Cycloclasticus pugetii PS-1: one gene and its partner. The protein of the gene in region 1 interacts with the protein of each later gene in a pairwise test. Links are inferred from orthologs where the notes say so. Each region holds a gene or a part of one and is shown on either strand. Other genes may lie near its edges.

Evidence for each region.
Region 2: the proteins of CYCPU_RS0103055 (region 1) and ftsZ interact in binary tests that used the Escherichia coli proteins (3 or more experiments, as listed by UniProt). The link is inferred for Cycloclasticus pugetii PS-1 from one-to-one orthologs.

Annotation. Positions count from the first base shown.
Region 1 is NZ_ARVU01000001.1:604,582-608,861, reverse strand. What follows is about bases 1,396-4,280. They hold CYCPU_RS0103055 (dual-specificity RNA methyltransferase RlmN), read right to left. Parts: upstream 3,436-4,280; coding sequence 2,356-3,435; downstream 1,396-2,355. Other genes in these bases: iscA (iron-sulfur cluster assembly protein IscA), read right to left, coding at 4,051-4,280; ndk (nucleoside-diphosphate kinase), read right to left, coding at 3,442-3,873; pilW (type IV pilus biogenesis/stability protein PilW), read right to left, coding at 1,580-2,359; hisS (histidine--tRNA ligase), read right to left, coding at 1,396-1,563. In the rest of the region: CYCPU_RS0103070 (YfgM family protein), read right to left, coding at 1-287; more of hisS, read right to left, coding at 298-1,395.
Region 2 is NZ_ARVU01000001.1:372,353-380,086, reverse strand. Bases 2,430-5,330 are described here. They hold ftsZ (cell division protein FtsZ), read right to left. Parts: upstream 4,513-5,330; coding sequence 3,346-4,512; downstream 2,430-3,345. Other genes in these bases: ftsA (cell division protein FtsA), read right to left, coding at 4,562-5,330; lpxC (UDP-3-O-acyl-N-acetylglucosamine deacetylase), read right to left, coding at 2,430-3,185. Outside these bases: preprotein translocase subunit SecA, read right to left, coding at 1-750; CYCPU_RS0101880 (M23 family metallopeptidase), read right to left, coding at 890-1,801; CYCPU_RS0101875 (DciA family protein), read left to right, coding at 1,829-2,269; more of lpxC, read right to left, coding at 2,271-2,429; more of ftsA, read right to left, coding at 5,331-5,791; CYCPU_RS0101855 (cell division protein FtsQ/DivIB), read right to left, coding at 5,797-6,588; CYCPU_RS0101850 (D-alanine--D-alanine ligase), read right to left, coding at 6,585-7,523; murB (UDP-N-acetylmuramate dehydrogenase), read right to left, coding at 7,520-7,734. UniProt on the Escherichia coli protein: Essential cell division protein that forms a contractile ring structure (Z ring) at the future cell division site. The regulation of the ring assembly controls the timing and the location of cell division.

The DNA of each region.
Region 1 (4,280 bases):
TGCAAGCCAGCCAACGCTGCATAAGGTGTATCGCTATAGGTTTTATCAATTTCTTCAGCCAAGACAATTGCCGCTTCAAACGTTGAACTTTCCATTGATTGGGCCAATTGCTGGTAGGCATCTGAAGCTTCCAGCGCATGGTTTTGCTGCTGGCCCTGCCAACTTTGCCAACCAAAAAGGCCTATTAAACCCAACACGACTCCAGCAATAAGTGAACGAGAGTTATCTGCCCACCATTTTTTGATCCGTTCAACCTGTTCTTCTTCTGTTTGATAAGTGTCCATCATCTTTTCCGTTTTAACTGTTATTTTTTAAAAATGCGTCTATTTGATTATTCGGCACTTGTTGTTGTTCTTGTCTGTCACGTAAAAACTTAATACTCACTTTATTTTCTTCAATTTCTGCTTCACCTAGAATGAGCGCGAACTTGGCACCAACCTTGTCTGCCTTTTTAAACTGACTTTTTAAGCTACCATTGCCACAATGAAGAACAATGCCTTCTTCTGGCAATTGATCCCGTAAACGTTCAGCCAATTGTATCGCTTCTTTTCTAGCCGGCTCACCTTGATAAACGATATAAGCCAAGGGTGTTGCTTCAGGCCATTCACGCTGCTCCAACAGCAGTACCAAACGTTCAACGCCCATTGCCAAACCAACAGCAGGGGTTTGCTTACCACCCAGTTGGTCGATCAAACCGTCGTAACGACCACCAGCACAAACAGTTCCTTGTGCACCTAGTGATGTAGTGGTCCATTCAAACACCGTGTGTGAATAATAATCTAAACCTCGAACCAACCGTGGGTTATGTTTAAATCGAATACCTGCATCCATCAAATAGCCTTGCAACGTTTCAAAATGTTGCGTGGACTGCTCACCTAAAGAATCTATTAATTGTGGCGCTGATTCGATTAATGTTTGCATGGCTGGGTTTTTGCTGTCCAATATACGCAGTGGGTTCGTGGCTAATCGACGTGTGCTATCTTCATCTAATTGTTCTAAATGTTGCTTAAAGTACGCCACCAAAATATCTTTATAGGCTGTCCGCTCTTCGAGCGTACCCAATGTATTAATCTCTAAGGTTAATTCGCTTGCTAAACCAAGGTTTTTCCAGAGTCTATACGACATAAGAATGACTTCAGCTTCAATCTCTGCGCCCGACATACCAAAACATTCAATACCAATTTGATGAAACTGTCGATAACGCCCTTTTTGCGGACGTTCATGACGAAACATAGGGCCTTGATACCATAAACGTTGAATTTGGTTATAAAACAAACCATGCTCTAAACCAGCTCTTACGCAACTTGCTGTTCCTTCTGGCCGCAAGCTCAGTGAGTCTCCATTGCGATCATCGAATGTGTACATTTCTTTTTCAACGATATCGGTCACTTCACCGATCGAGCGACAAAACAAATCCGTACTTTCAACTAACGGCATGCGTATTTCTGAATAACCGTATTGTTGACACACTGTTGACATCGCTTTTTCTAATCGCTGCCACAATGGTGTTTTATCGGGCAAAATATCATGCATACCACGAATGGCTTGTAACTTTTTACTCATTGGCCTTGTGTTATTGTTAACGGTTGAACTTACTTTTTTCTAACAAGCCCATTTCGTGCGAGTCTGGATAAAGTCGTTTTAATTGAAGAATATAACTGGCAACACTATCGCTATCACCCAGCTTATCTTCTGCTTGAATACCTAACCATAAAGAGGCTGGTGTATGCTTGCTTACTTCTTTAAAGCGCTGCAGATAAGCCCGTACGGATAAGTAGTTCTGCATTTCAAATTTTAATTTGGCCATTTGTAATAATGTCACAGCCGAACGGTTATTTCGCTGTAAGGCCGTACGATAATAGCTTTCCGCTTTATCTAATTGCCCCGCTTTCCATGCACACGTTCCTGCGTTCGTTAACGCCGCCACCGCAGACCGATACAATGGGTTTTTAACTGCTATATTAAAGTGTTGATCTGCCAACTCAAATTCATTCATGCTACATAGATAGCGTGCATAATTATTTTGTGCACTTGAGTTCCTTGGGCTTAGAGTCACTGCTTTTTTATAATGTTCACCGGCTAATGATTTTTCGCCTAAGCGGTCGTAGAGTACGGCTAGAACGTTATGTGCGTTACTGGAAAAAGGGTCAACATCTATTGCCTTCTTTAGTTTTTCTAACGCCACTTCATTCATCCCTCTTTTCATATATTCCACACCAAGGGATACATAAACATCAGCAGGGCTTTTTTCTGTGCCTTGGATAGATGAGGCGCTATTTTCTTTAACGTGTTGCGGCTGGCAAGCTACAAGGGTAGCCAAAAAACACAGCATTATTATTTGAATAATCCATTTATTCATACCGCGGTTACCCTCTGGTTCTTTAGCTGTCGTTTTGTTTTATCTTTCACCTTGCCAACCAATTGCCCACAAGCAGCATCAATATCGTCTCCACGTGTTTTACGTGTTGTTGTTATCAGTCCAGCCTCTTTCAAGACATTGGTAAACCGGTGGATCGCATTATTACTAGAGCGTTTGTAGTGTGTATTAGGAAAGGGGTTAAAAGGAATCAAATTCACTTTGGACGGCACATCAGCCAATAAGCGCTTTAATTCATGCGCTTGCTCAACCGAATCATTTACGCCGCTTAACATCACGTATTCAAAGGTTATTTTTCGGCGTTTTTCGCCTTTAATATAATACTTACAGGCTTCTAACAACTCAGCAATTGGATATTTTTTATTAATTGGTACTAATTCGTTTCTTAATTCGTCGTTCGGCGCATGAAGAGAAACTGCCAGGCTCGCATCACTTACTTCGGCCAAACGATACATCGCTGGCACAACACCAGAGGTGCTGACTGTGACACGACGTTTGGCTAAGCCGTATGCAAAATCGTCCATCATTAAGTTTAAGGCCGTAACGGTATTGTTGAAGTTAAGTAGCGGCTCGCCCATTCCCATCATCACAACATTTGTTAGATTGGCTTTACCTTTTAGCGCCTTAACCGCCACCCATACCTGCCCAATAATTTCAGCAACAGATAAGTTACGATTGAAACCTTGTGTCGCCGTAGAGCAAAAAGTGCACTCAAGCGCACAACCTACTTGTGATGACACGCATAAGGTACCGCGACCTTCTTCAGGAATAAAAACTGTTTCGATACGGTTTTGCCCATCTAACTCAAGCACCCATTTATAGGTTCCATCATCAGATTTTTGTTCGAAGACTATCTCAGGTACGCGTACCTCAGCAATATCAGCAAGGTGTGTTCGCAACCCCTTGCTGATATTCGTCATTAGCTCAAAATCAGAAATGCCTTCTTGATGAATCCATTTCAAAACTTGTTTCGCACGAAATGGTTTTTCACCTATTTCAGTAAAAAATGTTTCCAGACCCTTACGATCTAAATTCAACAAGTTTTGTTTTGAGTTCATCAGTGTTTAACGAAGACGTTCGCACAGTTCATCATCATTAAAGAAGAACTTAATTTCTTCAGCCGCTGTTTCAGGCGCATCTGAGCCATGAACTGCATTTTCATCAATGCTATCTGCAAAGTCTTTACGAATAGTACCTGCTTCGGCTTCAGCTGGGTTTGTTGCACCCATCACTTCACGGTTTTTCAAAATAGCATTTTCACCCTCAAGCACTTGAACCATGACAGGGCCAGAGATCATAAATGAAACCAAGTCATTATAAAAAGGACGCTCTTTATGCACAGCATAGAAGCCTTCTGCTTGCTCACGAGAAAGTTGCAACATTTTAGACGCTACAATTTTTAATCCCGCTTCTTCAAAGCGAGCATAAATTTGTCCAATTACATTTTTTGCAACTGCATCCGGTTTTACAATAGAAAAAGTACGCTCAAGCGCCATAGTATTACTCCAACAATAAAAATTAATTTTAGAAAAACCCGTGTAAATTCACGGTATTAGGTTATCTGACAGCGAACTGTCACAATGTGTGTAGTCTACAGATTACGGCCCTTTCTAGCAATCAGCTAATAAGCCGTAAAAACTATCACGAAGACTAAATTATGCACAGGAAAAAAATTATGGCTCAACGGTAAAACTTTCACCGCAGCCACACGCATCTTTCACATTTGGGTTATTGAACTTGAAGGCAGAATTAATACCTTCTCTTGCAAAATCCAACTCCATCCCATCTAAAAAACTCAACGAGTCTTCATTGATGATGACTTTAACACCATGCATTTCGAAAACAGTATCCTTAGACTCAACTTCATCTGCAAAATCAATGACATAAGAGTAACCCGAGCAAC
Region 2 (7,734 bases), 230 kb from region 1 along the record:
AACCTCTTCTGTAAGGTCTTTTACCAACTCGTTAAGCTTGATATATAAATCACTTTTATCATCTGTTGGGCCTGAAATAATCAGTGGTGTTCTTGCTTCATCAATTAAGATTGAATCAACCTCATCAACGATCGCGTAATGCAGCTCACGTTGAACCTTGTCTTCGACACCAAATGCCATATTGTCTCGAAGGTAATCAAAGCCAAACTCATTATTAGTGCCGTATGTAATATCTGCTGCATAGGCTTCGCGTCGCTGTTCAGGGCTCATCGAATTGACGATCACACCCGTTGTCATGCCTAAGAAGGCGAACAACTGCCCCATCCATTGTGAATCACGTTCAGCCAAGTAATCATTCACTGTCACCATATGAACGCCCTTACCGGGCAATGCATTCAAATAGGCTGATAACGTGGCAACCAGTGTTTTACCTTCACCGGTTTTCATTTCGGCGATGCGTCCATCATGAAGCACCATCCCGCCAATTAGCTGCACATCAAAATGACGCATGCCTAAGGCGCGAACACCAGCTTCTCTAACCACTGCAAACGCTTCAACGATTAATGCGTCGAGTGTTTCACCTTGTTCAAGTCGAGCACGAAATTCATCCGTTTTCGCTTTCAACTCAGTGTCACTTAAGGCACTGATTGATGCTTCAATCTCATTAATTTTTTTAACGGTTTTTTGTTTTGCTTTTACCAACCGATCATTACGACTACCAAAAACTTTCTTTACGATATTTGAAATCATTACAAATAAACTTTAGTGTGAAACGAAAAACCAAATGATACCGCATATGGTTCACTGAAACCTGCTTTTTAGGCCCATTCAAGCCCTATTCATAACGCTTTAAATCAGAATGTAAAAGGACGTAGGAGTAAGTACTGCCTTAGCTTGAAGAATACAGGTATTTACGAGGATTCACCTTCTTACCGTTGCGCATTACTTCAAAGTGAACATGTGGCCCGGTAGAATGACCCGTTGACCCCATTTTAGCGATAACATCATTTTGTTTAACGACATCGCCTAATTTGACCACTATTTCCTTATTATGCCCATAGCGGGTGACGTACCCTGAGCCATGGTCAATTTCAATTAAATAACCATAACCGCCTTTTTTCCCCGCGTAGGTCACCAAGCCAGATGCAGCGGCTAAAACACTGGTCCCTGTCTTGCCTGCAATATCGACACCATGGTGGAATTTTTTCTTGCCAGTAAATGGATCTGCTCGGTAACCGTAATACGATGACAACCATCCTTTTGCGACTGGTAACCCTGCTGGGCGAACCTCTTTAGACAACTCTTTATTTGCCGAAAAAACACCCAATAACGTTAATTGTTTTTCGCGTAAAGATAACTGTTTATCGAGTACTTGAATATCATGCAGCAATTGGTTTTCTGTAAAACTTTCTGCTGAGTCCGGCAAATCTGCACTGCCGATAGCTGGTAATTCGTCAAAATTAAATTCTGACGCCGTTAAATTAGCCTTCTTAACAAGGTGTTCACCAACCGCATTCAGCCTCGTCAATTGTGCTTGCATTTGCCCAACTCGTAAGGCAAGGTTATCCAGCGTATTTTGAGTTTTCTCGCGCACTCTTTCCAGCTCTATTCGCTGGGTTAATAACTCTTGAGATACCTTCCCTGATTGTTCGGTTAACCTAACTTCGGTCACCGATGGCATATACCAATAAACTGCTAGTAATAGAATAAAGCTACCAAGTAACCCATAGATAACTTTTTGCTGGATCGCAGAAAAGTTGATGGTTTTCTTTTTACCTTTTGTTAACAGTATAATTTGCATATTATTTATTTTTTATCTTAACAACATATGTTTAAACAACCTTTCAAAAACAACAAGTCATCCTTGAATGGTTTACAGCATATTCAGCAAAGCTTACATCAACAAAAAACACTTCTGCGTCTTGTTCAACGATCAATAACTGAAGATTTGGCAGCTCATTGTTTGCATGTCACCGCCAGTAAAAACACGGTAATCTTATTCACCGACTCTTCTGTCTGGGCTTCAAAACTACTGTATCTACGCCAACCTATTCTAAACGCCTTATCAAATTACTTTGGTGAACGGGTTCGTACTTTAAAGGTTAAAGTGCTATCTAAGCACACAGCAAAAACACCGCTTTTGCCTAAATCGCCATCCAGTCATACATTGAAGTGTCTTACAGAAGCCAACGATTCAGAACAGGCAGACTCGTTAACCCATTCCATGAATAAACTCATCAAGACACTACAAAAAAACAAGCTATCTTAGTTTAAACACCCGCAGGTAATGGCTCTATATATGAAATAGGGAATTGGTCATCTTCTTCAAACGTTACTTCTTCCCAAGCATCCTCTTGAACCAACAACTCTCTTAATAACTTATTATTAAGCTCGTGCCCCGATTTATGGCCATGAAACTCACCAATCAAGCTATGCCCTAGTAAGTATAGGTCACCAATAGCGTCCAAAATTTTGTGTTTCACAAATTCATCTTCATAACGCAGGCCATCTTCGTTTAAGACTCTAAAATCATCGACGACAATGGCATTATCCATGCTTCCACCCAACGCTAAGTTGCGTTGACGTAACATTTCAATATCCTTCATAAAACCAAAGGTACGTGCACGGCTTATCTCTTTAACGAATGAAGTTGAAGAAAAATCAATAATCGCCTCTTGTGTACGCGATTTAAATACTGGGTGATCAAACTCAATACTAAACCCGACCTTAAAGCCTTCAAAAGGGACAAAGCTCGCCCACTTATCGCCATCCTCTACTCGGACTTCTTTTTTGATACGAATATAGCGTTTCGCTGCGTTTTGTTCTTCTATACCAGCCGATTGTAGTAAAAAGACAAACGGGCCTGCACTGCCATCCATGATCGGCACCTCAGCAGCACTTAAATCAATGTAAATATTATCAATACCCAATCCAGCGATGGCCGACAACAAGTGTTCAACAGTAGAGACTCGTACGTCACCTTGTATCAAGGTGGTTGATAATTGTGTGTCACCTACATTTTCTGCTTTTGCTGGAATAACGACTGCTTCGTCAAAATCTATTCTGCGAAAAACAATACCGGCATTGACGCCTGCAGGGCGCAACGTTAAATAAACCTTTTCGCCACTGTGTAAACCAACACCCGTAGCACGAATCACGTTTTTCAGCGTTCGTTGTTTAATCATTTAAAACTCCCAAGCAGATAAATTCAATTTATTTTTATTGTCATTATTGCGGGATATTAACACATTTTGCAATTTAACAATAAGCCATGCATTGCCACGTACTCAGTTATTTTACCGCCCTCAACACATTTCAATATCCAAGGGCGGTTCACGGTCTCAACTAATCGGCTTGCCTTCTTAAAAACGCAGGTATATCCAAATAAGCAGGGTCTAAGGTATTATCTATACCACTGGTTTTTTGATCCGCCATTTCCGCTTTTCCATCACGCATGATTGTTGGAATATCAAAATCCTCTTCCTTCAGGTCAGCCGTTTTAATGGCTTCTCTTTTCACTTGAACAATCGGCGTTGGTTCTTCAGCCACTTTTGCCTTGCCACCTAAACCAGTTGCAACAACAGTTACTCGCATTTCGTCTGACAAATCAGGATCAATAACCGTACCGACAACGACATTCGCATCATCCGATGCAAAATCTCTAATCGCTTGACCGACCTCTTCAAATTCACCTATAGACATATCTAATCCAGCCGTGATATTCACTAAAATACCGCGAGCGCCTTGTACATTGATATCTTCTAACAAGGGGCTGTGAATGGCCGCTTCTGCAGCTTCGCGTGCTCTAGATTCTCCTTTTGCATTACCTGTTCCCATCATCGCATCACCCATTTCTGACATAACAGTTCTAACGTCAGCAAAGTCGACATTAATCAAGCCAGGGCAGGTTATTAATTCTGCAATCCCTTGTACAGCGCCTAGCAAAACATCATTCGCCGCTTTAAAGGCATTTAGCAGACTCATTTCTTTGCCCAGTACGTGCAATAACTTTTCATTCGGAATAGTAATTAATGAATCAACGTGAAGTGCTAATTCCTCTATCCCTTGTTCTGCCAATAACATTCTTTTTTTGCCTTCAAATGGGAAAGGCTTAGTCACTACAGCTACTGTTAAGATACCCATTTCTTTTGCTATTTCGGCCACTATTGGCGCAGCACCTGTCCCTGTTCCACCACCCATTCCTGCTGTGATAAAGACCATATCAGAACCGACGATTACTTCTTGAATTCGCTCTCTATCTTCAATCGCTGCTTGACGGCCCACTTCAGGGTTCGCGCCTGCACCCAAGCCTTTTGTACTATTATTACCTAACTGCAATACCGTTTTAGCTGGTGTGTCTTTTAGAGCTTGCGCATCTGTGTTGGCGCAAATAAATTCCACACCATCTATTGCACTATTAACCATGTGATTCACGGCATTGCCACCGCCACCGCCAACACCAATGACTTTAATTACTGCATTTTGTGTATGTGCATCCATTAATTCAAACATATCAATTCCCCTATCTTGTTAATCTAAATACTAAAGTCTCTATTTATCGTTAAAAATTACCTTGAAACCAGCTCTTCATCTTTTCCCACATAGCTTCAAAACCATTTTTCACCTCTCCACCACTTGCCACACTATTTTGCTGCCCAAACAACAACAACCCAACACTGGTTGCATATATCGGATTACGAACCACCTCGCTTAAACCAGACACATACTGCGGATAACCCAGGCGAACGGGCATGTGGAATACCTCTTCTGCCAATTCAACCAATCCCTCTACCTTTGCACTGCCGCCCGTTAGCACAATCCCTGCGGCAACAATGTCCTCGTAGCCCGAGCGCCTCAGCTCAGCCTGTACAAGCATCATTAATTCCTCATAGCGAGGCTCAATAATTTCAGCCAAATTTCCACGTGAAATTTTTCGTGCCGGCCGATCGCCTATGCTTGGCACATCAATCATTTCGTCCTCTTGAACTAATTGAGTCAGCGCACATGCATATTTCAACTTAATTTCATCGGCATGCTGGGTAGGCGTCCGTAATGCAACAGCGATATCATTAGTAACTTGGTCTCCGGCAATTGGAATAACCGCGGTGTGGCGAATAAAGCCATCACAAAAAACTGCAATATCCGTCGTGCCACCACCAATATCAACCAAACAAACGCCCAGTTCTTTTTCATCATCCGTGAGCACCGAACTGCTCGATGCCAGCTGCTCTAAAATGATATCGCCTACTTCTAAACCACAACGCCTTACACATTTAATAATATTCTGCGCTGCACTCACTGCGCCGGTCACAATATGTACTTTTGCTTCCAGCCTGATGCCCGCCATTCCAACAGGCTCTTTAATGCCCTCTTGTCCATCGATAATGAATTCTTGTGGCATGATGTGAAGAATCTTTTGATCCGCAGGAATAACCACTGCCCTTGCCGCATCAATCACTCTCTCTATGTCTGATGGAATCACTTCGCTTTCTTTAATACCCACCACGCCACTGGAGTTCAAGCTACTGATGTGACTGCCTGCTATCCCCACAAATACTGAGTGAATTTGACACCCCGCCATCAACTCAGCCTCTTCTACAGCGCGTTGAATTGAATGCACTGTAGACTCGAGGTTAACCACCACGCCTTTTTTCAAACCTCGCGAACTATTGGTTCCGATACCGATGACATCAATCGTTCCATCTGGGGTTATTTCCCCCACAATGGCCGCCACTTTAGATGTACCTATATCTAAACCAACAATTAAATTCTTATCACTGTTTTTCTTCATTGTTCTTAGCCTTTAACTGGCTGATCCTTTTTCAATTTTAATGCGGCTATTTGCTCAACCCGGTCAGCAAATTTATAACCGTCTTTCCACTGTACGGACACCCCATTTGGGTAACGCAAATCCACCTTCGCAAGCTGATCTATCAAACTGCCTTCCAGCGATGCCAATAACCTTAATGATTTACCAATTGCCTGTTCAGGCGACTGATGACCCACACTTACTTTTATGCCATTGCTCATTACTGCCGACCAACTACCGTGCTCTGCTAAACTCAATTTGCTGACTTGAATACCCGTGCTTTTTATTGCGTTATTAACTTTTCTATATTCTTCAAGTATCGCCTGACTACTCGTCTCCACGCCTGATAAACTTGGCAATGTTTCTAAGCTTTTATCAAATACCGGTTTAAATACCTCGCCCTGTGTATTCAGCAAGGCCGTTTTATTCCAAATCGCAGCAGGCTTTTGTTCCACCAAGGTCAACACAATAGTATCTGGCCACACACGCCTAATTGTTGCTTTATTCACCCAGGGTAAGGCCGTCGCGTGTTTAACAATTTCACTGCTATTCATCGCGAAATACCCGGTATCAACTAATGCTGATAACGATGTTGAAATATCCTCAGCTGTCACATAATTTAATTCACCACCGATACGCACCTGTTTAATGGGCATCGTGCTTGGTTGCATTAACCAGCTAACGAACTGCCATACAACAATCGCTACTATTAGAGAAAGAACGCTCTTTTTAACCAACACTTCATTTTGCTGAAGCAAATCAATCATCACACTCTTCATGCCCCCTCCTTCGCAAAGCTGGTTTCCAATATCTGCCAAACTAATGTATTAAAATCAATACCTGCCTGTTTTGCGGCCATTGGGACTAAGCTGTGGTCGGTCATTCCAGGTACCGTATTTATTTCTAATAACTGCGGCTTACCTTGTGCATCTAACATTAAATCAACGCGCCCCCAACCTTCAGCAGCCAACAACTTAAAGGCTTTAATCGATAAGTGTTGTAAGGCTTGTTCTTGTTCAGCAGTTAGCCCACAGGGGCAATGGTATTGAGTTGTTTCTGCCTGATATTTCGCTTCGTAATCATAAAACTCATTAGGGGTTTCCAATCTAATCACTGGCAACGCTTTATCTGCTAGTACAGCCACGGTGTACTCTGCTCCTTCAACCCACTGCTCTGCCATAACATCACAGGTAAATTTCATTGCTTTTTTATACGCTTCACGAAGCTGCTCTATGGTATTTGCTTTTGCCATCCCCAAACTAGAGCCTTCTAGCGCTGGTTTAACCATGACTGGAAAACCTAGCGCAACTACGCATGCATCTATATCGGATTCTTTTTCTAGCACCATCCATTTTGGTGTTGGAAGCCCAGCACCCAGCCAACAGTTTTTTGTTCTTAACTTATCCATGCCCAATGCAGACCCCAATACACCACTCCCTGTGTAGGGAATGCCAATTAGTTCTAAAGCACCTTGCAATTGGCCATCTTCTCCACCACGCCCGTGCATAATATTAAAAACACGGTCTATACCTTTTTCTTTTAACTCCATGATGTCAGAGGCTGCCGTATCAAACTTAATCGCATCAACCCCCTGTGATTTAAGGGCCGACAAAACGGCCTCACCACTTAATAATGAAATGTCACGCTCAGCAGCATGCCCACCCATTGCCACAGCAACCTTGCCAAAAGATTTAGCGGATTGAATAGTGCTCATTGCGCCTTTTCCTCACCGATAATACGAACTTCTGTTTCAAGCAAAACACCCTGATTTTTATGCACCTGACCTTTGACATATTCAATGAGACGTTCAATGTCCTTAGCCGTGGCATGACCTGTATTTAATATAAAGTTCGAATGTTTCTCTGATACTTGCGCACCGCCAATTCGATAACCTTTCAAGCCTGTTATTTCAACTAAATGCGCCG